3 regions of the Paenibacillus sp. SEL3 genome follow, and region 3 is predicted to be linked to each of the others. Evidence: a T-box and tRNA genes for the amino acid it is inferred to sense, from the RefSeq annotation. Region 3 holds a T-box; the other regions hold tRNA genes.
The links. A T-box is a leader RNA that pairs with one kind of tRNA and senses whether it is charged. The one in region 3 lies ahead of tyrS (tyrosine--tRNA ligase), so its partner is inferred to be a tRNA-Tyr.
Positions count from the first base shown of each region.

Region 1: it has a tRNA-Tyr gene. The T-box ahead of tyrS (tyrosine--tRNA ligase) is inferred to sense a tRNA for this amino acid. The anticodon was not compared.
Region 2: it has a tRNA-Tyr gene. The T-box ahead of tyrS (tyrosine--tRNA ligase) is inferred to sense a tRNA for this amino acid. The anticodon was not compared.

Region 1 is NZ_CM137725.1:1,426,957-1,436,984, reverse strand. Features, by position in the region: rRNA gene ACYCS5_RS06900 (23S ribosomal RNA) at 1-1,707, shown strand, start outside; tRNA gene ACYCS5_RS06895 (tRNA-Asn) at 1,775-1,850, shown strand; tRNA gene ACYCS5_RS06890 (tRNA-Ser) at 1,854-1,945, shown strand; tRNA gene ACYCS5_RS06885 (tRNA-Glu) at 1,963-2,034, shown strand; tRNA gene ACYCS5_RS06880 (tRNA-Val) at 2,104-2,179, shown strand; tRNA gene ACYCS5_RS06875 (tRNA-Met) at 2,206-2,282, shown strand; tRNA gene ACYCS5_RS06870 (tRNA-Asp) at 2,298-2,374, shown strand; tRNA gene ACYCS5_RS06865 (tRNA-Phe) at 2,412-2,484, shown strand; tRNA gene ACYCS5_RS06860 (tRNA-Thr) at 2,507-2,582, shown strand; tRNA gene ACYCS5_RS06855 (tRNA-Tyr) at 2,588-2,673, shown strand; tRNA gene ACYCS5_RS06850 (tRNA-Trp) at 2,681-2,754, shown strand; tRNA gene ACYCS5_RS06845 (tRNA-His) at 2,772-2,844, shown strand; tRNA gene ACYCS5_RS06840 (tRNA-Gln) at 2,855-2,929, shown strand; tRNA gene ACYCS5_RS06835 (tRNA-Gly) at 2,937-3,008, shown strand; tRNA gene ACYCS5_RS06830 (tRNA-Cys) at 3,021-3,095, shown strand; tRNA gene ACYCS5_RS06825 (tRNA-Leu) at 3,107-3,185, shown strand; gene ACYCS5_RS06820 (hypothetical protein) at 4,039-4,182, opposite strand; gene ACYCS5_RS06815 (MarR family transcriptional regulator) at 4,473-4,994, shown strand; gene sufC (Fe-S cluster assembly ATPase SufC) at 4,975-5,751, shown strand; gene sufD (Fe-S cluster assembly protein SufD) at 5,775-7,082, shown strand; gene sufB (Fe-S cluster assembly protein SufB) at 7,126-8,523, shown strand; gene ACYCS5_RS06795 (NifU family protein) at 8,838-9,077, shown strand; gene ACYCS5_RS06790 (TetR/AcrR family transcriptional regulator) at 9,461-10,012, shown strand.
Region 2 is NZ_CM137725.1:4,345,547-4,355,574, reverse strand. Features, by position in the region: partial or broken gene ACYCS5_RS20105 (aldo/keto reductase) at 1-484, shown strand, start outside; gene ACYCS5_RS20100 (TetR/AcrR family transcriptional regulator) at 603-1,289, opposite strand; gene ACYCS5_RS20095 (MATE family efflux transporter) at 1,427-2,779, shown strand; gene ACYCS5_RS20090 (hypothetical protein) at 2,870-3,022, opposite strand; gene ACYCS5_RS20085 (hypothetical protein) at 3,696-4,160, opposite strand; gene ACYCS5_RS20080 (hypothetical protein) at 4,622-4,864, shown strand; partial or broken gene ACYCS5_RS20075 (IS110 family transposase) at 5,055-5,220, shown strand; partial or broken gene ACYCS5_RS20070 (oxidoreductase) at 5,235-5,459, shown strand; tRNA gene ACYCS5_RS20065 (tRNA-Leu) at 5,854-5,933, opposite strand; tRNA gene ACYCS5_RS20060 (tRNA-Arg) at 5,946-6,022, opposite strand; tRNA gene ACYCS5_RS20055 (tRNA-Gly) at 6,030-6,104, opposite strand; tRNA gene ACYCS5_RS20050 (tRNA-Leu) at 6,115-6,195, opposite strand; tRNA gene ACYCS5_RS20045 (tRNA-Lys) at 6,208-6,283, opposite strand; tRNA gene ACYCS5_RS20040 (tRNA-Tyr) at 6,291-6,384, opposite strand; tRNA gene ACYCS5_RS20035 (tRNA-Thr) at 6,389-6,464, opposite strand; tRNA gene ACYCS5_RS20030 (tRNA-Asp) at 6,478-6,554, opposite strand; tRNA gene ACYCS5_RS20025 (tRNA-Met) at 6,581-6,654, opposite strand; tRNA gene ACYCS5_RS20020 (tRNA-Val) at 6,681-6,756, opposite strand; tRNA gene ACYCS5_RS20015 (tRNA-Glu) at 6,767-6,838, opposite strand; tRNA gene ACYCS5_RS20010 (tRNA-Ser) at 6,859-6,950, opposite strand; tRNA gene ACYCS5_RS20005 (tRNA-Asn) at 6,954-7,029, opposite strand; tRNA gene ACYCS5_RS20000 (tRNA-Ala) at 7,034-7,109, opposite strand; rRNA gene rrf (5S ribosomal RNA) at 7,180-7,296, opposite strand; rRNA gene ACYCS5_RS19990 (23S ribosomal RNA) at 7,447-10,028, opposite strand, start outside.
Region 3 is NZ_CM137725.1:341,019-351,046, reverse strand. Features, by position in the region: gene ACYCS5_RS01780 (penicillin-binding protein 1A) at 1-1,594, opposite strand, end outside; T-box leader at 1,730-1,995, shown strand; gene tyrS (tyrosine--tRNA ligase) at 2,062-3,315, shown strand; gene ACYCS5_RS01770 (AraC family transcriptional regulator) at 3,517-4,386, shown strand; gene rpsD (30S ribosomal protein S4) at 4,465-5,064, opposite strand; gene ACYCS5_RS01760 (sensor domain-containing diguanylate cyclase) at 5,501-7,486, shown strand; gene ACYCS5_RS01755 (hypothetical protein) at 7,681-8,532, shown strand; gene ACYCS5_RS01750 (aminopeptidase) at 8,609-9,724, shown strand; gene ACYCS5_RS01745 (HPr family phosphocarrier protein) at 9,814-10,028, shown strand, end outside.

The DNA.
Region 1 (10,028 bases), 1.1 Mb from region 3:
GCATCAGGGGTAGGGGAGCGTTGAATGCGGGTTGAAGGTGTACCGTAAGGAGCGCTGGACTGCATTCAAGTGAGAATGCCGGTATGAGTAACGAAAAGATCTGTGAGAATCAGATCCGCCGAAAGCCTAAGGGTTCCTGAGGAAGGTTCGTCCGCTCAGGGTAAGTCGGGACCTAAGGCGAGGCCGATAGGCGTAGTCGAAGGACAACAGGTCGAAATTCCTGTACCACCGTAATCCGCTATGAGCGATGGGGTGACGCAGTAGGGTAGTGACGCGGACTGATGGATGTCCGTCTAAGCAGTGAGGCTGATGTGTAGGCAAATCCGCACATCGTTAAGGCTGGGCTGTGATGGGGAGCGAAAATTGTAGTAGCGAAGGTCATGATCTCAGACTGCCAAGAAAAGCCTCTAGTCAGGAGAAGGTGCCCGTACCGCAAACCGACACAGGTAGGCGAGAAGAGAATTCTAAGGCGCGCGGAAGAACTCTCGTTAAGGAACTCGGCAAAATGACCCCGTAACTTCGGGAGAAGGGGTGCCTCGGTAGGGTGAATAGCCCGAGGGGGCCGCAGTGAAAAGGCCCAAGCGACTGTTTAGCAAAAACACAGGTCTGTGCGAAGCCGCAAGGCGAAGTATACGGGCTGACGCCTGCCCGGTGCTGGAAGGTTAAGGGGAGTGGTAAGCCCTTCGGGGCGAAGCTATGAACCGAAGCCCCAGTAAACGGCGGCCGTAACTATAACGGTCCTAAGGTAGCGAAATTCCTTGTCAGGTAAATTCTGACCCGCACGAATGGCGTAACGACTTGGGCGCTGTCTCAACGAGAGATCCGGTGAAATTTTAATACCTGTGAAGATGCAGGTTACCCGCGACAAGACGGAAAGACCCCATGGAGCTTTACTGCAGCTTGATATTGAATTTGGGTACGATCTGTACAGGATAGGTGGGAGCCGTCGAACTTTGAGCGCCAGCTTGAAGGGAGGCATCCTTGGGATACCACCCTGATCGTATCTAGGTTCTAACTTGGTACCGTAAACCGGTGCGAGGACAGTGTCAGGTGGGCAGTTTGACTGGGGCGGTCGCCTCCTAAAGAGTAACGGAGGCGCCCCAAGGTTCCCTCAGAATGGTTGGAAATCATTCGAAGAGTGCAAAGGCAGAAGGGAGCTTGACTGCGAGACCTACAAGTCGAGCAGGGACGAAAGTCGGGCTTAGTGATCCGGTGGTACCGCATGGAAGGGCCATCGCTCAACGGATAAAAGCTACCCTGGGGATAACAGGCTTATCTCCCCCAAGAGTCCACATCGACGGGGAGGTTTGGCACCTCGATGTCGGCTCATCGCATCCTGGGGCTGAAGTAGGTCCCAAGGGTTGGGCTGTTCGCCCATTAAAGCGGTACGCGAGCTGGGTTCAGAACGTCGTGAGACAGTTCGGTCCCTATCTGTCGTGGGCGTAGGAAATTTGAGAGGAGCTGTCCTTAGTACGAGAGGACCGGGATGGACGTACCGCTGGTGTACCAGTTGTTCCGCCAGGAGCACCGCTGGGTAGCTATGTACGGAAGGGATAAGCGCTGAAAGCATCTAAGCGTGAAGCCCCCCTCAAGATGAGATTTCCCAATTAGTAAGACCCCTTGAAGACGACGAGGTAGATAGGTTGGGGGTGGAAGTGCAGTAATGCATGGAGCTGACCAATACTAATCGGTCGAGGGCTTATCCTAAAGATAAAACGCAAATGAGTTTCGGATCCAGTTTTCAGGGTGTAACCTTGAAACAAATGCTTAATATTCCCTGATAGCTCAGTTGGTAGAGCACTCGACTGTTAATCGAGTTGTCACAGGTTCGAGTCCTGTTCGGGGAGCCATATGGAGAGGTGTCCGAGTTGGCCGAAGGAGCACGATTGGAAATCGTGTAGGCGCCAAAAGCGTCTCGAGGGTTCGAATCCCTCTCTCTCCGCCATAATTCATTTGTAGCATGGCCCGTTGGTCAAGGGGTTAAGACACCTCCCTTTCACGGAGGTAACAGGGGTTCGAATCCCCTACGGGTCATAAAAATATCATAAAAAAAACTTGCAATAAAAATTTTATTATGGTATAATATGAAAAGTGTTTCGGTGTGGAGGCTTAGCTCAGCTGGGAGAGCATCTGCCTTACAAGCAGAGGGTCGGGGGTTCGAGCCCCTCAGCCTCCACCATTTGAAAATTTAATATTTATTATTGTCGCGGGGTGGAGCAGTTCGGTAGCTCGTCGGGCTCATAACCCGAAGGTCGCAGGTTCAAATCCTGCCCCCGCAACCAATTAAAAATTATTATGGAACTGTGGTGTAGAGGCCTAACATGCCTGCCTGTCACGCAGGAGATCGCGGGTTCGAATCCCGTCAGTTCCGCCATTAGTATTATAACGTGTAATGAAGAGCCTTATTCTAAGGCTCGGTAGCTCAGTCGGTAGAGCAGAGGACTGAAAATCCTCGTGTCGGCGGTTCGATTCCGTCCCGAGCCACTTTTAATTGAATATTTTATGTGCCGGTGTAGCTCAACTGGTAGAGCAACTGACTTGTAATCAGTAGGTTGGGGGTTCAAGTCCTCTCGCCGGCACCATTTTTGGAGGATTAGCGAAGTGGCCAAACGCATCAGACTGTAAATCTGCTCCCTTACGGGTTCGGTGGTTCGAATCCATCATCCTCCACCAGTTTTATAGGGGCATAGTTTAAAGGTAGAACAACGGTCTCCAAAACCGTTGGTGTGGGTTCAATTCCTGCTGCCCCTGCCAATTATTCATTACTTGCGGCGGTCGTGGCGAAGTGGTTAACGCACCGGACTGTGACTCCGGCATTCGTGGGTTCAAGCCCCATCGGCCGCCCTTTACTTATTGGGGATTAGCCAAGCGGTAAGGCAACGGACTTTGACTCCGTCATGCATAGGTTCAAATCCTATATCCCCAGCCATCTTTATGCGGACGTGGCTCAGCGGTAGAGCATCGCCTTGCCAAGGCGAGGGTCGCGGGTTCGATTCCCGTCGTCCGCTTTGTTACACTCTGGCGCCATAGCCAAGTGGTAAGGCAAAGCTCTGCAAAAGCTTTATTCCCCAGTTCAAATCTGGGTGGCGCCTCCATAATTGAATACGCCGGCGTGGCGGAATGGCAGACGCGCTCGACTCAAAATCGAGTGGGAAACCGTGGAGGTTCGAGTCCTCTCGCCGGTATTAACTAAAAGAGTTCATTAGAGACATTCTCTAGTGAGCTTTTTTTATTTGAGCTTTAGTACCCCACTCATTGCTTGAGCTGAAGACACCTTTGAGTTGTATTCCAAATGCGAATAAATATTTGCCGTTGTTGCATAATCGCTGTGGCCTAACCATTCCTGAACTTCTTTCATACTTACCCCTAATACATCTACATAAATATACTCCAGGTACTCAAGACAATAAGAATTGTCAGAAGATAAGCGATAGGATTCCTGTTATTCCTTCATACGAATCAGAAGCTCATAGAACGTGTCCACCAGTGGCAGATTACCGGATGGAGTAGCCGCTTTTACTCTTACAGCATATCTTCGTATTCAACCGCGAGTGCTTGTCCTTCCATATGAGAATTCTTCCTGGCTTCCTGAAGCAAGATTTCGGCTCTTTTCTTGGTTCCTTTTATCTTAAGCCCCGTAGGGATCCATTTTGGTTATCGTTTACCATTCTCATCTTTACAGTTAGGCGGATGTCCCGTTGCGCTTTCTCCTCTTCCAACACCTCCAGAGGGTGAACCCGATCCTTTTTCAAATACCGGTTGAGCTTCGGAATGGATTTGCTACAAAAGTGGTAGCCGAATCCGCCGATGGATTGCTTTAGCGCCCAGAAGGTGCATTTGATTTTGAACCGGGCGGTATAATGTCCGATGATCTAGGTCGCCTCCAGTGTCAGATCGGTGCTGGCTAGAATGGAGCATCGCCTGTTCGGATTCACCAGCAAAAACCACAGTTTTTGGTATACTCTTTGGCCCCATAATATATCTAGACACAGGTAACTGACGGATTATTCATTGCCATACATGCTCACGATAGCGTACTCAAACGCGGCGATACGGCTTTAAAACAGCTCGGCCAAGCACCACCTTTGTCCTCTTTTTACGGTAGCGACCCCGGTCTGTGGCAGGTGTACCATGACGTACATAGGCAACGGTATTGGACTTGGCTCCGGTTACCAGATCCATCCAGGTGCTGCCGAATTGGTTCCATTGTTCAACCCCCGCAAAGCAGGATTGATCAGAGGTATTTAAAACTATTTCCGGGACGTGCCCTAGTAAAAACACAGCATGAGGCCTATGACAATGACAACAAACCCGTGAAATGCGACTTCAAAATTACGTCACATTTAACACAATTGATATTGATTATCAATATCAATTGTGTTAATATAATTTTGTTTACTAGTGAACAAAAAAATCTAATGGGGACACTGAACTTGGTCTGCAACTACTACAAGAGAGGGGAGATTGGGAAATTGGAGTTTCAAAATCATTTTAAAGGTCACCTTTACGAGCAATATATTAAAATGCTACATCTGAATGAGCTGTATACTGAACAAGAATTTAACTCGTTTCGGCAACAGGCCAAAAAGTACCAGATTGACATGCTCTCCAACAATATTACTAGTGTGCATGTTATTGATTGCATTGGTGATTATGAACCGATAAATCATACCGGGATTGTGGAGAAGATGGGGTTGTCCAAAGCTAGCATTACTAAAATTAGTGCAAAGCTGCTGGAAATGGGCTTCATTATGAGAAGTCAACTGAACAGCAATCGTAAGGAGATTTACTTTAGTTTAACGGATAAGGGAAGACACGTTTATCATTTGCATAAAGAAATGCACAAAGAAAAAGAAGAAAGGTTTTACCAATTCATTGAATCCTATTCAGAGGTTGAGCTGCAGACTATTGGAAAATTTATGAGTGATTTGGTGGCGCGTGCCGAAGAATACTCCGAAGGGAAGTTTACGATAAATGACGACATTAAAGATTGAGGAATTAAGATCCAAGATTGAAGGGAAAGAAATTTTAAAAGGGCTCACACTGGAGATTCATGGCGGAGAGATTCATGCGATTATGGGGCCTAATGGGACGGGAAAAAGTACATTGGCTTCAGCTTTAATGGGCCATCCCAAATATGAGGTTACTGGCGGTAAGGTGACATTGGACAATGAAGACCTTCTGGAGATGGAGGTGGATGAGCGTGCCCAGGCAGGCTTGTTCCTCGCAATGCAATACCCAAGTGAAATTGCTGGCGTGACCAACTCGGATTTTCTCAGAAGTGCCATCAATGCACGGCGTGAAGAAGGCGATGAGATATCCTTAATCCGTTTTATCCGTGAAATGGAGAGCAAAATGAAGGGGCTGGAGATGAACCCGGAATTTGTGCATCGTTATTTGAATGAGGGATTCTCTGGCGGTGAAAAAAAGCGGAATGAGATTTTGCAAATGATGCTACTTGAACCCAAGTTTGTGATCCTGGATGAAGTGGACTCAGGGCTTGATATTGATGCACTGCGTATTGTGGCCAATGGCGTAAATGAGATGCGCAGCCCGGATAGAGGCTTTTTAATCATCACCCATTATCAACGACTGTTGAATTATATTACCCCGGATTTTGTGCATGTCATGATGCAAGGCCGGATAGTTAAATCTGGCGGTCCGGAGCTTGCCCACCGTTTGGAGGCTGAAGGGTACGATTGGGTGAAGGAGGAACTTGGGATTACGGATGAGACGGTAAGGGAAGCTTAAAAGCCGGAGAGGAGGAACAGCACGTGGATATACAAGCTAGAGTTTCAATGAATGTGGACGATTTACGCGCATGGTCAAGCGCTAAGGATGAACCTCGTTGGCTGATTGAACGCCGCGTTCACGCCCTCGAACTGGCAGGGACGCTGGAGTTGCCTAAAGTGGAGAAAATCAATCTTGAAAAATGGGATATCTACGAAAGTGGAGATTACAAAGCTGAGAATGCGTGGTCTAGTTTGGAGGAAGCGCCGGAGGTTGTTCGAGGTTTGGTTGCTTCTCCGGTGAAAGGCGGACTAATCGTTCAGTTCAACTCGGATGTAGTGTATACGAAATTGTCCGAGAGCTTAGCCGCCCAGGGAGTCATTTTAACGGATCTGCATACTGCGGCAAAAGAGCATGAGGAGCTGGTTCAACGTTATCTCTTTCAGGCAGTAAAGCCAGAAGAACATCGTTTATCTGCTGCACACAGTGCCTTATGGAGTGGTGGCGTTTTTCTATATGTCCCAGACGGTGTAGAGGTTGAAGCACCTATTCAAGCGATCTTTCTTAACGATACAAGCGGTGTGTGTTTTGCTCCTCACGTCTTAATTGTGGCAGGGAGCAACAGCAAGATCACTTATGTGGATAATTGTGTATCGAGTGGTGATGATGTCAAGGTATTGCATAACGGTGTGACAGAGGTCTTCGCGGGGGCGGGCTCAAAGGTGCAAGTAGCTTCGGTTCATCAACTTGCTGTAACTACAACAGATTTCACCCAGCGACGGGCGGTCGTTCTTGCTGATGGGGGTGTGGAATGGATTATCGGTGAGATGAACAATGGTTATACCGTGAGCGATACCAAGACTTTGCTACAAGGCAACGGGGCGGTCTCCGACAATAAGGTGATTGCTATTGGCACGGGCAATCAAAAATCGAGCTATACAACTCAAGCTCAGCATTTTGGCAGAAGCTCGGTAAGCCAGATGATTACGCGTGCAGTCATGCTTGAAGAAGCTACGGCCATTATCAACGGCATTACAAAGATTGAAAAAGGTGCAACCCATTGTGATGGTCAGCAAACAGAACGCGTGCTTATGTTAAGTCCTAAAGCTCGCGGCGATGCCAATCCGATCCTGCTGATAGATGAGGATGATGTAACCGCGGGTCATGCTGCATCCGTGGGGCAAGTAAATGCAGAGCAAATCTATTATCTGATGTCGCGCGGGATATCACGGAGTGAAGCCGAACATCTTGTTATTTTCGGATTTCTCGCTCCTGTCATTTCGGAGATCCCGCTGGAAGGTGTTCGCAGTCGCCTAAAAGATTTAGTGGAAAGCAAGCTCGGCAGATCATAGCAAATCAAAATGAATCTTGAAAGGTTAAAAAGGAGTGATACCAATGGCTAAAAAAGCACCAGATATGGGCGAATATAAATATGGGTTTCGCGACAAGCACCAGTCTATTTTTCAATCTGGAAAAGGTCTGACGGAAGAGATTGTCCGGGAAATTTCCCGGATCAAGGAAGAGCCGGAGTGGATGCTCAATTTTCGGTTGAAAGCTTTGAATCAATTCTACAAAATGCCGATGCCTGAATGGGGAGCGGATTTGACCGAGCTAAATCTTGATGACATCCAGTATTACGTTCGCCCTTCTGAAAAACAGGGAAAGACCTGGGAGGAGGTTCCTTCCGAGATCAAAGCAACCTTTGACAAGCTGGGAATCCCTGAAGCGGAGCAAAAGTTCCTGGCGGGCGTATCCGCTCAATATGAGTCGGAAGTAGTTTATCACAGCATGCGGAAAGAACTGGAGGATCAGGGCGTTATTTTCCTTGATACGGATAGTGCATTAAAGCAATACCCCGAAGTGTTTAAGCAACATTTTGGGACGATCATCCCTCCCGCCGACAATAAATTTGCGGCGCTTAATAGTGCGGTTTGGTCAGGCGGTAGCTTTGTATACATTCCGAAGGGGGTTCAGTGCGAGGTTCCTATACAAGGTTATTTCCGTATTAATTCTGAAAATATGGGTCAATTCGAGCGGACATTAATTATTGCCGAAGAGGGCAGCTTTGTCCATTATGTTGAAGGATGTACAGCACCTATTTATAGTACCAGTTCTCTGCATAGTGGAGTTATTGAAATTATTTGCCGGAAAGATTCCCGTGTCCGTTACACGACCATTCAGAATTGGGCTCCTAATATCTACAACTTGGTAACCCAAAGGGCTGTGGCAGAAGAAAATGCCACAATGGAATGGGTGGACGGCAACATCGGCTCCAAGGTAACAATGAAGTATCCGGCAGTATTATTGAAAGGACGGGGAGCCAAGGGGTCCATCCTGTCTATTGCCGTAGCCGGTAAAGATCAGCATCAAGATGCTGGCGCGAAGGTAATTCACCTTGCTCCCGAGACAACATCTACGATTATATCCAAATCCATCAGCAAGCAGGGCGGAAAAGTAAACTACCGAGGGTTGTCCAGCTTCAGCCGCGATTCCGCAGGGTCCAAGTCCAATATTAAGTGCGATACGTTGATATTGGACAACATGTCAACATCAGATACGATTCCGTACAATGAAATTAAAAACGATCAGATTACTTTGGAGCACGAGGCAACAGTATCCAAAGTGTCCGAGGAACAATTGTTTTACTTAATGAGCCGCGGGCTTACAGAACAAGATGCTACACAAATGATTGTAATGGGCTTTATTGAACCGTTTACCAAAGAATTGCCAATGGAATATGCCGTTGAAATGAATCGGTTGATTCAATTTGAGATGGAAGGAAGCATCGGTTGATTCATTAATTTAATAGATCAAACCTTTATCATTCTTTAAAGAGGTGCTAGTAATGAAGAAAAATAATTCGGACGATTCAGAACTAGCTCAAATTACCCGAGAGATACGAAAACTTCAGTTCTGCTTCAATATGCTGTCAGGATTGAGCGCAAGTTGTGGTGTGATGATACCTTTAGACTCTATTCTTACGCTTATAAGGGAACTTTCGGATCAAGAGGTCACTCTTAGGCAAAAAGCAAAGGATCACTCAGACGATCTAGGGTGAAAAAAGGTATGAATGACGGTTGGTAAAGAAAATGGGAGGAATTGACATAATGGATGAAAATGGAGTTTTATTCGATGAAGTATCGGAAGTTCTTCTCAAACTACGTCCTTTCTTACTGCGTGACGGTGGAGATGCTGAACTGGTCGAAGTTGAGAACGGTATAGCAAAATTAAGATTTTTGGGAGCTTGCAATGGTTGCCCAAGTGCTACGATTACGTTAAAGGTTGCTATTGAGCGCGCAATTCTTGAGGAAATTGATGATATTAAAGAAGTTGTACAAGTGTTCTAAATTCCTTGATACTGAGCAACTGAGTTAGTCCTGTCGCAGACCATAGCTACGGAAGTTGATCCCGCTGCTCAATACCAAAGTACATTGACAGATTACCTTGCGGGTCGAAATCGACGAGCAGCGCTTATCTCCCTTCATTAAACAAGGTATTATCAATATTATATTCGGTATCGAGTGGGAAACCGTGGAGGTTCTAGTCCTCTCGCCCATACACAAAAGGGTGATAAAATGCTTAAAGGCATTTTATCATCCTTTTTATTATATATTCATGATTTTGGCAACAAGGTTAACATGGATTTGACCAGCGCTTTGATCTTATCGTAAGATGATGGTACTGAAAAAACTTTTCTAGTTTACCGAGCGCGAAAGAAATGAGGAAGAATATGCAGGAAAGAATATTGGAGGCTTTTGTAGATGAAGTTCATGAAAATGGATTGAAATTTACGATGGATGATCTTGCGAAAAGACTCGCTATTAGCAAGCGTACGTTGTATGAAAACTTTTCGTCTAAGACGCTTATTTTAGAAACACTTATTGAGCGTACAAATGATGATATGATTCGAAAAACGGAGCAGATTATCCAAAATAATGAGTTATCTTTGTTAGACAAGATTAAGCAGTCGATTAGGGTCATGCCTCTGTATTATAAGTTTTACGATTTAAGGATATTGGACCAGATGAAAAAGTATTATCCTGAACAATGGAAAAGGGTACATGCCGATTTAAATGATTGGTCTCCGATTAGAACATTAATTCAGGAAGGCATCCGAGAAGGAATTATTGTGAACAAAAATGAGGCTCTGATCATGAAGCTTATTATTGAATCTGTAAATTTAACGCTTGATCAGCGTTTCTTTCTGGATAACAGTGTGACGGTAGAGGAAGCTACTTATTCTATTGTAGATATTTTGTTGTTCGGTTTGGTCGAGAATTAAAAAATAGCCTCAACAA
Region 2 (10,028 bases), 2.6 Mb from region 3:
ATCAAACGTAGTGGCGTGGCAAGAGAGGAGTTATTTATCACTACGAAACTTTGGGTTCAGGATACTGGTTATGAGCGTACAAAAAAGGCATTTGAAAAATCACTGGAAAACGCACCTATTCAACCAGCAAATTGAACATGCAAAATTTACGAAAGAGAATAATGTTCAGATCGAATCCTGGGCGCCTTTTGCTGAAGGGAAAAACAACTTGTTCCAGCATGAAATATTGGTATCCATAGCTGAAAAGTATAATAAATCCATTGCTCAGGTGGTTTTACGCTGGTTGGCACAAAGAGAAGTTGTTGTGATTCCAAAGTCTGTTCGTAAAGAGAGAATTATCGAAAACTTCGATATCTTTGACTTTGAGTTAAGCCAAGAGGATATGAAGTCGATTACTACGTTAGATACGAAACAGAGCCTGTTCTTTTCACATCGCGATCCTGACATGGTGAAATGGATCGATACCCGTAAACTCGATATCTAACCCTCTTTCAAAAGATCACCCGTAGGTTTTGATTACGCCAAAAGAACCAACAATTTAGGGTAAACGTAAACCTAATTGAAACCGCCCATCCAATAACCGGATGGGCGGTTTTTACATACTACTTCTCCTTCTCCTGCTCCTTTATCACCTGCTCAATCCCCAACAGAATCAGCTTCAAGCCGAACTCAAACGCCCCGTCGGTTCCCATCAGATTGAACAGCCCGTTCGTGAACATCCTCCGAAACAGTCCCACATCCGTCTCGCTCATGGAGTCCAGAAGGCGAATCATCTCCTCACCCGGATGCGCTTTCTGGTCCTTAAAGATAGCGGAGACATTGCGCTCATGCTGATAATCGTCTAGAACGAAATAGAAGACATAGTTCACAAGCGTAGTAACCACTTGCATTTTCTGCTCTTGCTCAAGCGGCGTCGATTCCACGCAGAGCAGCATACGGTTGGTGAACCGGATGATGTCCGGTTCGTGGGGCAGCGTCATCATCATGAGCTGCGTGGAGCAGGGATATCGGCTGAGCACGTTCCGTACCGTTACCGCAAGCCCCGTCAGCTGCTCCTTCCATTCCCCCTCGGAGTGGAACTCTTCCAGAATCATTTTCGATACCTGGTTGGCCAGACGCTGGTAGAGATGCTGTTTGCTCTTGAAGTACCAGTACAGAGAGGGAGCCTGAATCCCTAACCTATCGGCCAATCGTCTCATGCTTAATTTCTCGATGCCCTCCTCTCCAAGAAGCTCCCACGAGGTTTCCAAAATCTTATCCTCCGAAATCTGAGGTTGCTGCTTTTTCATGTCATCCGCCCTTTTATCTAACAGTGTAAGTTTATGCTTTACAGGTTCATTGGTTCATGATACCATCTAACACTGTAAGTCACAACCTAACAGTGTTAGACTGAAAGGCAAAATAAATAGAGAAAGTAGTGATCCGCATGGATGCAGAAAACCTCCATTACTTTGAAAAAGCACCGGTCGCAAAAGCCGTAGCTCACTTCGCTATACCCATGATGCTAGGCACGTCAATGAGTGTCATTTATTCCATCTTGAATGCCTATTTCCTTGGTACACTTCACAATACTGCCATGTTAACCGCACTCGCACTGACCCTGCCGTTATTCGCAATCATTATGGCGCTAGGCAATTTGATTGGCATGGGTAGCGGTACATTCATCTCCCGTTTGCTAGGAGAGAAAAAATATGATGAGGTAAAGCATGTGTCTTCATTTGCCTTTTACAGCAGTTTAGTTCTCGGTCTTATCGTGATGGCCGTGGGTCTCCCGTTGATCAATCCAATCGTTCATGGCCTGGGAGCAACGTCTGACTCCTTCGGATTCACGAAGGACTATGTCACGATTATGCTTATTGGCTCACCATTCGTCGTATTATTCTTCACACTGGAGAATATCGTGCGTTCGGAGGGCGCAGCAATCACGTCGATGATCGGTATGATTCTCAGTGTTGTTATAAATATTATTCTCGACGCGTTAGTCATCTTCGTGCTCCATTGGGATGTGATCGGCGTTGCGTCTGCTACGGTCATTTCTAACTTGGTTGCGAGTGCATTCTACGCCTTCCATATGGGATATAAGAGCCAATTCTTAACCGTCTCCGTAAAATGGTTCAAGGCTACCAAGGACATTCTGAGCAATGTATTCAAAATCGGAGTTCCTGTCTTTATTATGAGTATCTTTTTGGGTGCAATGTCGCTCATCTTTAACCATTTTCTTGTCGAATACGGGGATCAGGCAGTAGCGGCTTACGGAATTTCATCACGTTTATTGCAATTTCCTGAGTTTATTCTGATGGGCTTATGCGAGGGAGTCGTGCCGTTGATTGCCTTCTCATTCACAGCGAATAAATTACGCATGAAGAATACCATTGGATTTACGATCAAAGTGATTGTGGCGTTAGCAGTCGTATTTGGCATCATCGTCTATTTGATTTCCGACCACTTAATTGGTTTATTTACAAATGACTCGCAATTAATTGGAATGGGCAGCTACATTCTACATGTGACATTCCTATCCTTGTTCATTACAGGAATGACCACATTGTTTACCGGGATCTTCCAAGCATCAGCACAAGGAACTGCCGCGTTTATTATGTCAATTATTCAAGGAATTACTCTGATTCCTGTGTTGTTTATCGCCAATCAAATGAACGGCTTCCACGGGGTGGTCTGGTCGCTTGTCATTGCGGATGCGGTCGCATTCCTTGTTGGTGCCATCATGTTGTATGTTTTGCGGACCAAATTGCAGCCAGAATTGGATAAGTTAGTACAGTAGAAAACATATAACACCCAAGAAGGCAGGATAGGACACTCCCCGACCCTGCCTTTTTTAGGTATATGGACGGGGAATAGGGCAATTGTCATTTTAAAAAGGAAAATGCCCCCTACCTGCACGATCTTGCTTATTCAGCGCCCCCATCGCCACACTCATCGGAAAGTTCTTACCTCTGAAGATCGTCGTTCCCAGCGCAAACTTCGAGACGAGCAAATCCGTGCCTCCTAATCCCTTATATCTCACTTTTCAACGCTACTGTATTAACCTGTACTGCCCGTTACTTCCATGAAAGAGGGAGCATTTGCCGCGGCAGTGTGCTCCCTGTTCTAAATTCAAATATCGTTTCCCGTTAGTTGAATCATTTCTGTGATTGATCCACCTTGTAGATTCTTCTGGGATGGCGGCCTGTGCAACCTGCACTGATCCACGACCTCGAACAGTCTCACTACTTCAACAACTGATTGGAGACGAGACCGAGAATCGATCATGGGCCGCTTAATAAAGCACTTGAGAAAAGCGAAGATAGACATGGACTAACAACAACATGTATGAAATAGAAGTTTGGATATTAAAACAAAATCAACACGAGTGCATACCACACTAAGTGTTGTTACCTTCATTCGCAGCAAACTATTCTGGCTAATCGTATTGTTAGGTCACTTCGCACAAGGAAATTTTTCATCTTCACTTATGGTATGGTTCACCGCGTTGGCTGAAAAGGCAAGTTCTCAAAAAAATAGTCTCCTTATCAGAGACTACCCGCGATCTTCCTGTTTGATAATCATACGATAAGCGGTAGCTTTTCATCATTCTTTCAAAAAAGGGCAATCCTTTTACGGGATAGCCCTTTCTTTAATTTCACTTTTTTGCAAAGAGAATAAGGTGCTGGATTCCTCCATTTGCGCTTTTGCTTACTTTAATATTGTCCTTTAATTACAAAAAACGAACCCCGAATTGTTCCAGCTAGTTTAGACTTCTGCCTAGCAAACTTAAACTTCCCTTCTAGCTCCTTTGGTACCTCCATCCCCTCAGAAAGCTTAAAACCAACAGCCCGCTTTTTAGGGTCATCCACCGTATACATGACATTGATTGCAAGACCATCCTCATAAAAAACGTAGGTAAATCGGATATTTTCCACTTGAAAACGCGACGTTTCTAAAGGTTTAGCCGCAAACGCAATATCACGTTCTTCTCTCAAAATTCGGTTCACATAATCAAGGCTCTCCTGGCTTTCGCTAGCTGGTACAACCGTAAATTCATACTTGTACTTGTTCATAAAATAACGGGCTTCATTAGCACGTAAACCAGCAAGCGCTTCTGCTACAGGTGAAGACTCTAAACCAACCGTAGATACATCTTTAAAATCAACGAGATACGACATTTCCATTCCTCCTATTCTCTCTTTACGCCCTAACAGCTTCCGCATTTCACCAAAATCAAATTCATTTCTCAAGTTGTTGTAGAAACATCCTTATAGCCAGACTTCAAATTAATTCTCTTATCTACCACATAGTATACCAAAATTGATTCAAGAGAAGATTTTGAATGGCGAATTTGTTAGTTTGTTAAATAGTGTTCACATAGACTGGTATTCACAAACACCGCTTTAAATATTCGACCAGCGAGATAATACGATACTGCCTATAGTTCCTCGAGGTCGGGAAATTAAGGACTCAGAGTATGTCCTACCAAAAAACTCTCGGCCTGTGTCCTGTACTTCCATTAAGGAGGTTCAGATTCACAAGCCAAAGATATTTTCATTCATGATGGTGGCCGTTAGTCCATGTTTGTTTGGGAAAGACCCTCTGCATGGAAGGGGGCGTACCCGCATACATAAACCAAATGAGTACGATACCTATCTATCATGAATATATAGATGCATGGCTGAAGAATCATATCGTGCCTGTAATTGTGCTAAACTTTGTAACGGTTATACACGAGCGCCAAATGAAAAAAATCGCCGGGGACGACAAGTTGTTGCGGCAGATGATCGCGGCTATGGACGAAGGCTTTCGCATGTTAGAGGCCTTACGGTATCCGCAAACGACCGGCGTTGATGCGCCTTTTTACGAAAATTTATCATAAGATGCCGATCAGCCGACTGGTTGACGGATCCGTAGGGGAAATCGTAGCTTTGAGCCGTGTGTTTCACCTTTGGAAGAAACAGATCCGGGTCCCTCCCCCCCAACTGGGATGAGTTGGAAAAGCGTTTTGAAGCCAAGGTCAACCGTTCATAACTTTTACCCTAGGAGTAATCAACCGAGGATGATCCTAGTTCTACAAAGAAGACTTTGAGCATTATAAAACAAGGGGCGTTTAGTTGCTTGAATCTTTGAAACTTAACACGACAGCATAACACGTTTACCGGTCTATATATTCAAATTAAGCTGCAGTTCCAAACCGCATTGGATCAGATATCCCCTGAATACAAAGGTGTTTATCGGGGATCTTCATTGAAGGTACGAACACCCGTACAGCAACTATTTATCCAGCAGCAATAAATACAGAGTTGTTGACTACCATCACAGATAAGAATACTTTAAAAGGTGCAACTGCATTGTATGAACAACATGGTATTTCACCTGATCGAGTTGCCAATGTTGTTGCGTTCGCGATTGATCAGCCAGAAGATACGAACGTTAATGAGTTTACAATTGGACCAACAAGTCAACCTTGGTAAGTTCATCTTCTAAAGCGCAAAAGTCTGTCGAGTTTCCCAACAGACTTTTGTGCTTTCTGTGTTGAGTTGGTGAAGTAAACTTAAAACTAACTTGTCCGTTAGTTTAATAAAAAGAGCAGACTTGAAGCGCCTGCTCAACATTGTGTGTTATTTAACTATCGTTCCTCGTTAGTTGTACGCCCTATCTTAATAACGCAAAAGAACGGAGGAGATTGCCTTGGGGTTTCTACTGCTTGTGATGTCGATAGAAATAGTTTAAAAGTAAAAAAGGAGAGATGGCATAAAAATAAGCCATCTCTCCTTTTTCATCTATATAAAGCGGGTAATGGGAATCGGACCCACGCTACCAGCTTGGAAGGCTGAGTTTTACCATTGAGCTACATCCCGAAATAGATGCCGGTGAGAGGACTCGAACCTCCACGGTTTCCCTCACGATTTTGAGTCGCGCGCGTCTGCCAATTCCGCCACACCGGCTTATGAAGTTAATGGCGTCCCCTGAGAGATTCGAACTCCCGACCTTTTGATTCGTAGTCAAACGCTCTATCCAGCTGAGCTAAGGGGACTAATAAATGGAGCGGACGACGGGAATCGAACCCGCGACCCTCGCCTTGGCAAGGCGATGCTCTACCGCTGAGCCACGTCCGCAAAAACAAGATGCGCGTGGAGGGACTTGAACCCCCACGTCAAAGACGCTAGATCCTAAGTCTAGTGCGTCTGCCAATTCCGCCACACGCGCATACAATGATAATGGTGAGCCATGAAGGACTCGAACCTTCGACACCCTGATTAAAAGTCAGGTGCTCTACCAACTGAGCTAATGGCTCGTAAAACTGGTGGAGGATGATGGATTCGAACCACCGAACCCGTAAGGGAGCAGATTTACAGTCTGATGCGTTTGGCCGTTTGGCCACTCCGCTAATCCTCCAATATGGTGCCGGCGAGAGGACTTGAACCCCCAACCTACTGATTACAAGTCAGTTGCTCTACCAGTTGAGCTACACCGGCGTATTAAGTTAAATGGCGGAACCGACGGGATTCGAACCCGCGATCTCCTGCGTGACAGGCAGGCATGTTAGGCCTCTACACCACGGTTCCAGAGGGAATTTCCTTAGTTGAAGTAATTGCGGGGGCAGGATTTGAACCTGCGACCTTCGGGTTATGAGCCCGACGAGCTACCGAACTGCTCCACCCCGCGACAGTAATAAATATTTATTTTTCAAATGGTGGAGGCTGAGGGGCTCGAACCCCCGACCCTCTGCTTGTAAGGCAGATGCTCTCCCAGCTGAGCTAAGCCTCCATACTGCTTATGACCCGTAGGGGATTCGAACCCCTGTTACCTCCGTGAAAGGGAGGTGTCTTAACCCCTTGACCAACGGGCCATATATCTATTATTAAGAGCTGGCGGAGAGAGAGGGATTCGAACCCTCGAGACGCTTTTGGCGCCTACACGATTTCCAATCGTGCTCCTTCGGCCAACTCGGACACCTCTCCACATGGCTCCCCGAACAGGACTCGAACCTGTGACAACTCGATTAACAGTCGAGTGCTCTACCAACTGAGCTATCAGGGAATATTGGTGGAGCCAAGGGGGATCGAACCCCTGACCTCCTGCGTGCAAGGCAGGCGCTCTCCCAGCTGAGCTATAGCCCCATCTAAAAAATCAATTTTGTATGTATAATCAATAGCCTGATAGGCGAAAAAAAATCCCCATTATGGGGTTGCTTGGCGACGTCCTACTCTCCCAGGACCCTGCGGTCCAAGTACCATCGGCGCTGGAGGGCTTAACGGTCGTGTTCGGGATGGGTACGTGTGGAACCCCTCCGCTATCGCCACCAAACATGAATTTGCTATGCAAATTCTATCGTACGGTTATTCACTTCACGACATATCGTGTGAACGAATAGCCATGCATTTGTTGTATGTCACTTGTACATACCTTCAAGGTTACACCCTGAAAACTGGATCCGAAACTTATTGCGTTTTATCTTAGGATAAGCCCTCGACCGATTAGTATTGGTCAGCTCCATGCATTACTGCACTTCCACCCCCAACCTATCTACCTCGTCGTCTTCAAGGGGTCTTACTAATTGGGAAATCTCATCTTGAGGGGGGCTTCACGCTTAGATGCTTTCAGCGCTTATCCCTTCCGTACATAGCTACCCAGCGGTGCTCCTGGCGGAACAACTGGTACACCAGCGGTACGTCCATCCCGGTCCTCTCGTACTAAGGACAGCTCCTCTCAAATTTCCTACGCCCACGACAGATAGGGACCGAACTGTCTCACGACGTTCTGAACCCAGCTCGCGTACCGCTTTAATGGGCGAACAGCCCAACCCTTGGGACCTACTTCAGCCCCAGGATGCGATGAGCCGACATCGAGGTGCCAAACCTCCCCGTCGATGTGGACTCTTGGGGGAGATAAGCCTGTTATCCCCAGGGTAGCTTTTATCCGTTGAGCGATGGCCCTTCCATGCGGTACCACCGGATCACTAAGCCCGACTTTCGTCCCTGCTCGACTTGTAGGTCTCGCAGTCAAGCTCCCTTCTGCCTTTGCACTCTTCGAATGATTTCCAACCATTCTGAGGGAACCTTGGGGCGCCTCCGTTACTCTTTAGGAGGCGACCGCCCCAGTCAAACTGCCCACCTGACACTGTCCTCGCACCGGTTCACGGTACCAAGTTAGAACCTAGATACGATCAGGGTGGTATCCCAAGGATGCCTCCCCTCAAGCTGGCGCTCAAGGCTCAACGGCTCCCACCTATCCTGTACAGATCGTACCCAAATTCAATATCAAGCTGCAGTAAAGCTCCATGGGGTCTTTCCGTCTTGTCGCGGGTAACCTGCATCTTCACAGGTATTAAAATTTCACCGGATCTCTCGTTGAGACAGCGCCCAAGTCGTTACGCCATTCGTGCGGGTCAGAATTTACCTGACAAGGAATTTCGCTACCTTAGGACCGTTATAGTTACGGCCGCCGTTTACTGGGGCTTCGGTTCATAGCTTCGCCCCGAAGGGCTTACCACTCCCCTTAACCTTCCAGCACCGGGCAGGCGTCAGCCCGTATACTTCGCCTTGCGGCTTCGCACAGACCTGTGTTTTTGCTAAACAGTCGCTTGGGCCTTTTCACTGCGGCCCCCTCGGGCTATTCACCCTACCGAGGCACCCCTTCTCCCGAAGTTACGGGGTCATTTTGCCGAGTTCCTTAACGAGAGTTCTTCCGCGCGCCTTAGAATTCTCTTCTCGCCTACCTGTGTCGGTTTGCGGTACGGGCACCTTCTCCTGGCTAGAGGCTTTTCTTGGCAGTCTGAGATCATGACCTTCGCTACTACAATTTTCGCTCCCCATCACAGCCCAGCCTTACGATGTGCGGATTTGCCTACACATCAGCCTCACTGCTTAGACGGACATCCATCAGTCCGCGTCACTACCCTACTGCGTCACCCCATCGCTCATAACGGATTACGGTGGTACAGGAATTTCGACCTGTTGTCCTTCGACTACGCCTATCGGCCTCGCCTTAGGTCCCGACTTACCCTGAGCGGACGAACCTTCCTCAGGAACCCTTAGGCTTTCGGCGGATCTGATTCTCACAGATCTTTTCGTTACTCATACCGGCATTCTCACTTGAATGCAGTCCAGCGCTCCTTACGGTACACCTTCAACCCGCATTCAACGCTCCCCTACCCCTGATGCAAGCATCAAGCCATAGCTTCGGTGGTGTGTTTAGCCCCGTTACATTTTCGGCGCAGAGTCACTCGACCAGTGAGCTATTACGCACTCTTTCAATGGTGGCTGCTTCTAAGCCAACATCCTGGTTGTCTGTGCAACTCCACATCCTTTCCCACTTAACACACACTTGGGGACCTTAGCTGATGGTCTGGGCTGTTTCCCTTTCGACAATGGATCTTAGCACTCACTGTCTGACTCCCGGAACTAAATCTATGGCATTCGGAGTTTGACTGAGCTTGGTAACCCTTGCGGGCCCCGCACCCAATCAGTGCTCTACCTCCACGATTCTTCTTTCCGAGGCTAGCCCTAAAGCTATTTCGGGGAGAACCAGCTATCTCCGGGTTCGATTGGAATTTCTCCGCTACCCCCACCTCATCCCCGCATTTTTCAACATGCGTGGGTTCGGGCCTCCAGTGCGTGTTACCGCACCTTCACCCTGGACAGGGGTAGATCACCCGGTTTCGGGTCTACGTCCACGTACTCATTCGCCCTATTCAGACTCGCTTTCGCTGCGGCTTCAGCTCTTCACCTTAACCTTGCACGGGAACGTAACTCGCCGGTTCATTCTACAAAAGGCACGCCATCACCCATAGATCGGGCTCTGACTTCTTGTAAGCACACGGTTTCAGGATCTATTTCACTCCCCTTCCGGGGTGCTTTTCACCTTTCCCTCACGGTACTGCTTCACTATCGGTCGCCAGGGAGTATTTAGCCTTGGCAGATGGTCCTGCCGGATTCATACGGGGTTTCACGTGCCCCGCACTACTCGGGATCCGTCTCGGAGGGAACAAGTTTTGAACTACAGGGCTTTTACCTTCTCTGGCGGGCCTTTCCAGACCT
Region 3 (10,028 bases):
CACCCGTTTGGGCGTTGTTATCACTGGATTCCAAGGTGGTGATGCCCAGCTTCTTGGCAAAAGCCCAGGCTTTGCTGATCCCTACTTTTTCGTTAAACAGCTTGAGTGCTATCGTATTGAGCGATTGATTCAGTGCATAACGCGCCGTGACCAATCCTTGATAGCGGTTGTTAGAATTTTTCGGAATGTGATACCCATTACTGCCATCTTTCAAAATAATAGGGGCATCATCCACGATACTACCAGGCTGCACAAGACCGCTGTCCAATGCAGGGAGATAGGCAGCAATCGGTTTCATTGCCGAACCCGGCTGACGAACCATCTGGGTGGCATAATTCATCTGCTCCTTTTGGAAGTCCCGACCTTCCATCATTCCAAGAATGGCGCCTGTTTTATGCTGAATCAGAATAGCCGCTGCTTGTTCGTCACCCTTGGTTTTACTAGTGGCAGAGAAGTTATTCTTATTTTCTGCAATTTGACGCATAGATTTGTATACGCTCTTATCAATGGTGGTGTACACCATATAACCGCCTGTGCGAAGCTGCTGTTCAGCTTCTTTGAGCAAATCATTATCGTCCTTGGTTTTGGCATCTGCACTGGCATTAGCTGCTTGACCCGGATTGGTGACAGACATGAGTGCCTGCGCAGCTTGTCGTTCTGTTTCTATCATAAGATATGGATAGGTGTTATAAGCCTTAACAGTACGTGGTGCGAGAGATTTTTTGATATCAAAAGCCATCGCTTCATCATACTGTGCTTTATTGATTTTGTTCTCCTCCAGCATTCGACTGAGCACCAGGTGCTGGCGGTTGATGGCTCTTTTAAAGCCAGCTTCATTAAACTCACCCTTACCGTTGTAAGCAGAATAGGAAGAAGGAAGCTGTGGCAAACCTGCCAGATAGGCAGCCTGGGCTATATTAAGCTCGTTCAGATCATTCTCATTAAAAATACCTTTGGCCGCTGCTTTAATGCCAAAGACGTTGTAACCGCTTGAACCGTTACCAAAAGGTACTTTATTAAGATAGGCCGTAATAATTTGTTGCTTGCTTAGGAAGCGTTCAAGGCGCAGAGACAGCAAAATTTCTTTGACCTTGCGATCATCCGTGCGATCGAGATTTAGAAAGACACGACGCGCAAGCTGCTGGGTGAGGGTACTACCCCCGGTTTGTACGGATTCATGCAGCGCCTTTTGCTTCACAGCACGCAGTGTTCCCGATAGATCGACACCTTTATGCTCGTAAAAATGATTATCTTCAATGGCAATGACTGCGTCAATGACGAGTTGTGGAATCTCCTTAAACGTGACAGGTCTTCGATCTTCTTCTGTCCGGAGTTGTCCGATGGGAGAGCCATCATTGAAATAAGCGAAGCCTGTAATTGCATTCTTATCTACTTCCTGTAGGATCATGGATCTGGAACGCACGGGTTCGCTTTTTACAATAGAAGCAACATAGCCGGCGGCCGCCCCTCCTGCAAATAGTGCCCCCATAAAACCGATGATGACGACCCACTTTATGACACGGCCGAGCCTTCGCATGGTTGTCCGCAAGCGGGAAGGCTTTGGCTCTGATACATTGTTTTTTTCTTCAACCATTAAGTCTTCCTCCTTTATAACAGCCATTATTATAGCATAAAATTACAAAATGAACCCATATGCTAAAAAGCCTGTCTTTTGGTGTCGTTGACTACATAAAAGCAGTGTGTTATAAATAGGTCAAAGTAAATATCGTGAAAAGCAGAGAAAGACTTCAGTAGAAGGCGGATTCACGTTGTACAGAGAGCCGATGGGTGGTGTGAATCGGTAGCGTCCCTCCTTTGAATTACCGTCTGGAGCTGTCTGGATGAATGGAAAGCTTTTGCAGGTTTGCGAAGCACCATAGTAATCCAGTACCGGGTGTAGGCCCGTTATAGGAATGAAGTGAAAGAAATGTCTGTCTTTGACATGCGTTTCTTTAATTAGGGTGGTAACGCGAGTAGCTCCTTCTCGTCCCTTGGGATGAAAGGGGCTTTTTGGTTTGTCTAATATGTAATATTTTGGATGAAAAATAGGAGGTATACAGGATGAAGTGGGAAGAATTGAAGCCGGAGCAGCAGGTAGAGGTAGAACGACAGCTAGAGGTGATACAGCGGGGTGTAGCGGAAATTGTACCGGAGGATGAGCTGAAGCGTAAGGTGATCAAATCGGTCGTTAGCGGCGAGCCACTCAAAATTAAGCTGGGCCTTGATCCATCTGCTCCCGACATTCACATCGGACATACGGTTGTTATGCACAAACTGCGCCAGTTCCAGGAATTAGGCCATCAAGTACAACTGATTATCGGAGATTTTACAGGCAGAATTGGTGATCCGACAGGTAAATCGGAGACTCGTAAGCAACTGACTGAAGAAGATGTACAGCGCAATGCCCAAACATACAAGGAACAAATTTTTAAAATTCTCGATCCTGAAAAAACAAAGGTATTTTACAATTCCGAATGGTTAGGGCCAATGTCTTTTGCTGATGTAGTAACCCTGTCGGCCAAAGTAACGGTTGCCCGTATGTTGGAACGGGATGATTTTACAAAAAGGTACCAAAACGGATTGCCGATCAGCATCCATGAGTTCTTTTACCCGCTGATGCAGGGCATGGATTCCGTGGCTCTCCAAAGCGATATTGAATTAGGGGGAACGGATCAGAAGTTTAATCTTCTGATGGGTAGAACCCTGCAAAAAGAATACGGAGTTGAGCCACAGGCTACTATTACTTTACCATTGCTTGAAGGGCTGGATGGAGTTCAGAAGATGAGTAAAAGCTTGGGGAACTACATTGGTGTTGATGAGGAGCCGAACGAAATATACGGAAAATCCATGTCCGTTCCTGATGAGCTGATGCTGAAATATTTTGAGCTTGCAACGGATATCAACAACGAGGAGTTGGCAGAGCTGGCGAAAGGTGTTAAGGAAGGCTCAGTGCATCCACGTGATGCCAAAATGAAGCTGGCTGGAACGTTAGTGCGCATGTACCATGGTGAAGAAGCAGAGGAAGCAGCGAAGCAGCATTTTGTGACCGTATTCCAGCAGCGCGCGCTGCCTGACGATATTGAAGAGTTCACCTTGACGGCTGATCAGTTAGAAGAAGGTGGCATTCGTGTGATCCAGTTGCTGACTCATCTGGGCTTTGCAGCATCTAACGGTGAAGCCAAGCGCAGTATTCAGCAGGGTTCGGTCAAAATTAACGAAGAGAAATGGACCGATGTGAACGAAGCATACACGCCGAAGGAAGGCGACATTGTGCAGGTAGGTAAACGGAAATTTGCTAAAATCAAGCTTGGATAATGAAAATATATTCAAAAGCAGCGCTGAGATTGTCTCGATCTCAGCGTTGCTTTTTTATTTCTGCCAAGTGAAAAGTCATGGTAAACTTAGCACAAATAATCAAACATGTAGGTGAAGAGTTATACATAATGAAAACGTGGGTTGCACAATTTGGGTGTAGGATCGATAATCAGAACAATTACGAGTGTGGGGAAGGATTATATGGACTATTTTAAACGAATTCAGTGTGCGATTGAGTTTATTGAATTGAATCTCCGGGAGGATCTAAAAATTGCCGATATTGCTTCACAGGCATGCTTTTCAGCTTTTCATTTCCAGCGGGTTTTTCAGGCCATTTCGGGTTTTACGGTTCAACAGTATATAAGAAGGAGAAGATTGTCCGAGGCGGCTGAACAGCTAAAACAATCCAATCAAAAAGTGTTGGACATTGCTATTGAGTTTCAGTACAACTCGCAAGAAGCCTTTACCCGCGCTTTTGAAAAGAATTTTGGGATCACCCCTGGGAAATATCGTAACAGTGATATTGAGCTTCCTGGACAAAGCAAAATTAATTTTCTGGATTATCAAAAAAATACGAAGGGGGATTTGGATGTGAACAAGCCAGTGATATTGCAGCTCGAAACGACCAAAATTATAGGGTATGAATATAAAACAAATCTGAATAATGAGCAGCACTATAAAGAAATTCCAGGATTTTATGGGCACTTTGGAGCCAATGAATATTTTATGTGTATCCCGAACAAGATCGCACCGGGAATGTCATATGGGGTTGCCTGTCGATTTGAAGACAATGGTGCATTTTCATTTGTGGTGGGCGAGGCAGTTGAAAAAGAGTCAAATGAACTGGCAGAGGGTTTCATATATATGGAGATTCCAGCAGGGAAGTATGCTGAGTTTGACGCTTCGGGTTCAGATGGACGGGTTCAGAATATACGAGACTTTATCTATGGCACATGGCTTCCTAATTCTAATTTTGAACGGAGGGAGGGACCAGATTTTGAAATTACGGACGTGATGAATTCCTCCTATCCAGATCATTTGAGCATGAAAGTATACATCCCCATTGAATAAAACTCTCAGGCTCGATCATAAGGAATATAAAAAAAGCACCCGAATAAATTCGGGTGCTTTTTGGTGCTAATGCAGGGATTAGCGGTTGTAGAATTCGACGATTTGTTTTTCATCGATATCTTGGGACAATTCGCCACGCTCAGGCAAACGAATGAATTTACCTTCCAGAGCTGCGTCATTGTACTCCAGGTAAGCTACCAAGTGGTTGCGGTTTTCCAAAGCTTCTTTGATGGAAGACAGGGAACGACTTCTTTCACGAAGACCGATCACGTCGCCAGGGCTTACTTGGTAAGAAGCGATGTCAACTTTTTTACCGTTCACAGTAACGTGACCGTGAGCTACCAATTGACGTGCGCCTGCACGGGAATTAGCAAAGCCAAGACGGAATACAAGGTTGTCCAGGCGGCTTTCCAGCAAGAACATAAAGTTTTCACCAGCGATACCGTGCATGTGTTGAGCTTTGTTGAACAGGGTACGGAATTGTTTTTCACCCAAGCCGTACATGTGACGCAACTTTTGTTTCTCTTGAAGCTGCATACCGTAGTTGCTGATTTTTCTCCGTTGGTTTGCACCATGTTGTCCCGGAGGGAAAGGGCGTTTCAATTCTTTACCTGTGCCGCTCAGGGAAATACCGAGACGACGGCTCAATTTAAATTTAGGACCAGTGTAACGTGCCATTATAGAGTTAACTCCTTCATAATTAAAATTTGAGTTGGGGCTCTCTTTGCGCTCCAATTTGTTCGGCGCTACCTATTAAGGTGAGACGCACTACTGACAGAAAAGTTCAGCCGCTGTCCTGTCAGCAACAAAAAAGATGAGGGTGACACAAACTGTTACGCCCAAAATTTAAGATCCGCACAGTAGATAGTTCTGCCGTACAGTCTTTTTCAATAATATATACTACATGTAAGAGTAGGTCAATGTCAAGAAGAGAAAAAGAATGAAAACGTCAAATTTTGTCGATAGGGCTTTAGAACTAAAAAAGTGGGACGAATTTCTGGAAAATGGATGCAAATTTCTAGAGTTGGGAGTAAAATAGATCATATTATGAGCTATAGTGGTGTATAGCCGCTGTCTTGGTACAGCTAATTTTGCTGTGAAGGAGCGCCTTAATATGTCGGAATTTTCAACAACGGATCAGCAAATGCTTGACAGTAAAACGGTCCAGGCTAGCGGTGCTCCGCTGTTTGATGATAAAGGATATACTTCTTTTGCCTGGCTCCAGAACATGGATATGACACCCTATGATTTCCCCTATATTAACCAGCTGCTTGTCCAAGGATATCGGAGTTGGTTACAACAGGGCAATGGTATATCCTGGATTAACGAAGAATATACTGCTGTTTTTAATTTTATAGGTGTTCGTGTTGCTGGTAAAAAAGAAGATGATGACGAGGATTTGGATTTGGTCGAACGTTGTTGCATATCTAGAGAGATGGAAGTGAGCCAGCGCAAACTTCGTGATGGAAGCCTTTCGTTTGTGTATATGGTTCCCATACTATGCCGTAATTACAAGAGCGAGCCCTTTGCCGCTCTTCGTTTTACACGGCCTGCTCAACATTCTGTCCCAAATCTGGACACATTGTTATCAGCTGCTTTACATTTTAAATCCTGCTTTTACACGAAGTTTGAGTACATATTTATGGAAGATGTCCTTGGGATGCGGAATCGAAGCGATCGTGAAGGTAGACGCCGTTCTATTTTATTTCAGATTGTAAAACGGATGCATGACAAAATTGACGTAGAAGGCGTGCTGGATGAGGTATTCGGGAGCATCGCCTATTTGTTTCCCCATGTAGATATCACCTTGTATATGAGTCAGGATCGACATAGTCGCAATCCGCAGGTCAAACCTTTACTGCTGCATGAACGGGACGAAGATGTATGCGTCCGTGCATTTATGAAAGGGCAAATGGCTGTGAATGAGCCTGTCGGTACACAAGATGAAATAACTGAAATCGGCATCCCATTACGTGGTAAGCAGGGCGTATACGGTGTTTTCCATATGATTCTTCCATCGGGCGCGGATAGTATGAAAAAAGTGGATGTAGAGCTGATTGCCATGATGGCGGATACGGCTGGCACCGCATTTGAAAATGCGAAGCTGCTTGAGCAATCGAATGTACTTATCCATGAATTGCGTCTCATTAATGAACTGGTTCAGCGCTTGAATCAGAGCCTGAAGTTAAATGAAATATTTGAATTTGCCGTGCAGGAGTTATTAAAAATGTTCATGGCGGACTTTTGTTGTATTGTACAGCTTGACCAGGATGGAAACTGTTTTAAGGTCATGTCGAGTAATGTGGAAAGCTTAAGACTGGAAAGTTACCCTCTTGAAGATGGATTTGCTGGACTAATACGCTTAACAGGGGAACCAGTGATTGTGTCGGACTATAGAAAGGATGGGAAGATATCCTCTCATTTTATGGATGCGACGCACTCCCAGTCTTTGATGGCTGTACCTATGAAGACCAGCGGTACTCCTAAAGGGGTTATACTATTGTCCAGCAAGCTTCCGCACTTTTTCTCTTACGATAATTACAAAATGTTGCAAATGCTAGCCCCTCATATCGGGTTGGCGGTAACCAATGCTATGCTGCACGCTGAGGTGCGGCGGTTGGCTAATATGGATATGTTAACAGGTCTGTATGTACGTCATTATGTGGACCAAATCATTCAGCAACATCAGGAAAAGGATTTCTGTGGATCTCTTATTTTGGTAGATATTGATCAATTCAAACAGGTGAATGATACGCATGGGCATCAGACGGGTGACGAAATTTTGAAAAGCGTCAGCAATATCGTTCGTTCGGCGACTCGCGATGAGGATGTATGTGCGAGATGGGGCGGCGAGGAGCTTGCCATTTATTTACCGCAGCTGGGGGTACAGCAAGCGCTCGGATATGCAGAAAAAATACGTTACCGCGTACAGCATGAAACTGAGCCTCAGGTGACTGTTTCTTGCGGGATTGCTGAATGGAACTGGCTGGACGAGCAGATCAGTATTGAATCTTTATTTTATAGGGCTGATATGGCCTTGTACGAAGCAAAAAATGAAGGACGCAATCGAATAGTTGTTGATCATGTAGCCAATGTGTAGAGAATATTCCTAGGGAATGTTCTCTTTTTGTCTTGTATAACCCATTGCGGACAGGTAATCCTAAACGTAGCTATATCGTGTGTATGATTGAACTATAGGGATAACACGATGAAGTGAACCAGGTAGCATAACTGGCTTGAAGCAGGATTATTGCTCATGAGTACAGTTATGTTCAGGATAGGACGGATGATGGGATGCATTGGAAAAAGCAATGGATGATGCAGGTTTGTGGTGTGTTGCTTGTAATAGGTGTGTTAAGTGGTTGTGCACTGGATCGACAATATACGCCTGAGCAGATTTTTAAGAGAGCAGTTGCAGGAATGGCTGGCAAAGAGATGGTAACGTTTACTGGACGGACTGCAATTAGAGCAGACAGTGGTCTGCCAACGAATAAGCAGTTTGAATATCGCGGTAGGCTAAGAAATCACGATGAATTGACCATGCACTGGGGTTCTGCAGAGGCTTTCCGTAAGCAAGGTGGCTACACAGCTCTGAAACAAGGTAAGTCCGAGCATGATGTTACACAGGAACGTTTTATTCGTCAGAGTGGGAAATGGGTTTCGCTGACATCCGGTTATCCTCCTGTGGTTGGAAATGGTATGTTAAATCGCTTCAATCCGATTCAGGAGCTTGAGGAATTAAATACACTGAATAAGAGCATTCGTATGGAAACGGGAGCTGCCCGGGGAACTTGGGTGTTGAGGATTGAACCGGAATCTGCTTCGGCAAAGCGCTGGTTGAAAGATCGTTTAATAAAAGAAATGAATACGTTAAACCCTCAAATCGTGATATTAAAAACTCAGCAGACAGGAACGAATCGAGAGCTGCGAAAGAAGCTGAGCCAAATATGGGCGGAAAGTTGTGAGGATATGAATAACCAGCTGAAGCAATCCATTGTGCATACGGTGTATCATTTGACCATAGATCGCCAAACAGGTTTACCCTTAAAGCTTTCATCCGAATGCCAGATTACCCGACAGGGAGAAAATGAAGATCTGCATCAAGAGGCTTTGATAACCAGAGTTACTTTTGAGGACTACAAGTAACGTGGCGGGCGTGATACAATGAATTTTGAATTAACCATCGTTCAAAAAGAATGAAATAGAGAAGGAGAGACACTACATGAAAGATCCTAGAATACTTAAGCTGGCGGAAAATCTGGTAGGTTACTCTGTTGAAGTGCAGCCTGGAGAAAATGTATTAATCGAAATGATTGGTACAGAGCGCGACTTACTTAACGCCATCATTCATGAAGTTGGTAAAAAAGGTGGAAATGTTTTTGTACAACTTACAGACCGTAAGGTACAGAGCGCCATGCTTCGTCACGCGACAAAGGAGATGCTGGAGACCTGGGCTCAGATTGACCTTAACCGGATGAAGCAAATGCACTGCTATATCGGAATTCGTGCAGGTGAAAATGTAAATGATTTGTCAGATGTGCCGGAAGATAAAATGAAATTGTATAATTCCATTTATCAGCATGCGGTACATAGCGAACAACGGGTGAAACACACCAAATGGGTAGTGCTGCGTTATCCGAATGACAGCATGGCTCAATTGGCGAATATCAGCACAGAAGCGTTCGAAGATTTTTATTTCGATGTGTGTAATCTGGATTATGCAAAAATGGACAAAGCTCAAGATGCATTGGCAGACCTGATGAATCGGACGGACAAGGTACGGATTAGTGGACCGGGTACGGATTTGAATTTCTCTATTAAGCAAATTGGAGCTATCAAGTGCTCAGGTCAATGTAATATCCCGGATGGCGAAGTATACAGCGCGCCTGTACGTAATTCCGTTAACGGAACGATCAGCTACAATGCACAAACCCTGTATAATGGCATTACTTTTGAAAATGTTAAATTCCGTTTTGAAAATGGTAAGATCGTGGAAGCAACGAGTAACGATACGAAGCGGCTGAATGATATTCTCGATTCTGACGAGGGAGCACGTTATATTGGCGAGTTTGCCATCGGGTTTAATCCGCACATCTTACATCCAATGAAGGATATTTTGTTTGACGAGAAAATCGCCGGCAGCTTACATTTTACACCGGGTCAAGCTTATGAAACAGCGGATAACGGTAATCGTTCATCGATCCACTGGGATTTGGTGTTGATTCAGCGTCCAGAATATGGCGGTGGTGAAATTTATTTTGACGATGTTTTGATTCGTAAAGATGGCATCTTTGTACTGCCTGAGCTGGAGCCATTAAACCCTGAAAATTTAAAATAACGATATCCGTTCTTGCTGAGAAAGCGATTTCAATGTATCATTATGGATGAGTAACGATACATGACAATTCAGTAAAGCGAGGGATTTCTATGTCCAATAATAACGCGGCGGTTGTTGAAATTGCACAGACGGCGAGCAAGTTCACCTCTTCCATCGTCCTTCATTCCGAAAATAAGTATATTGATGTGAAAAGTATACTGGGCTTGTTTACGACCCTAGTCAGCAGCCATAGCTATGAACTACACGTTCATGGACCAGATGCGGAGGAAGCCAAGAAAGCGATCATCGAGGTGTTCGAGAAGCA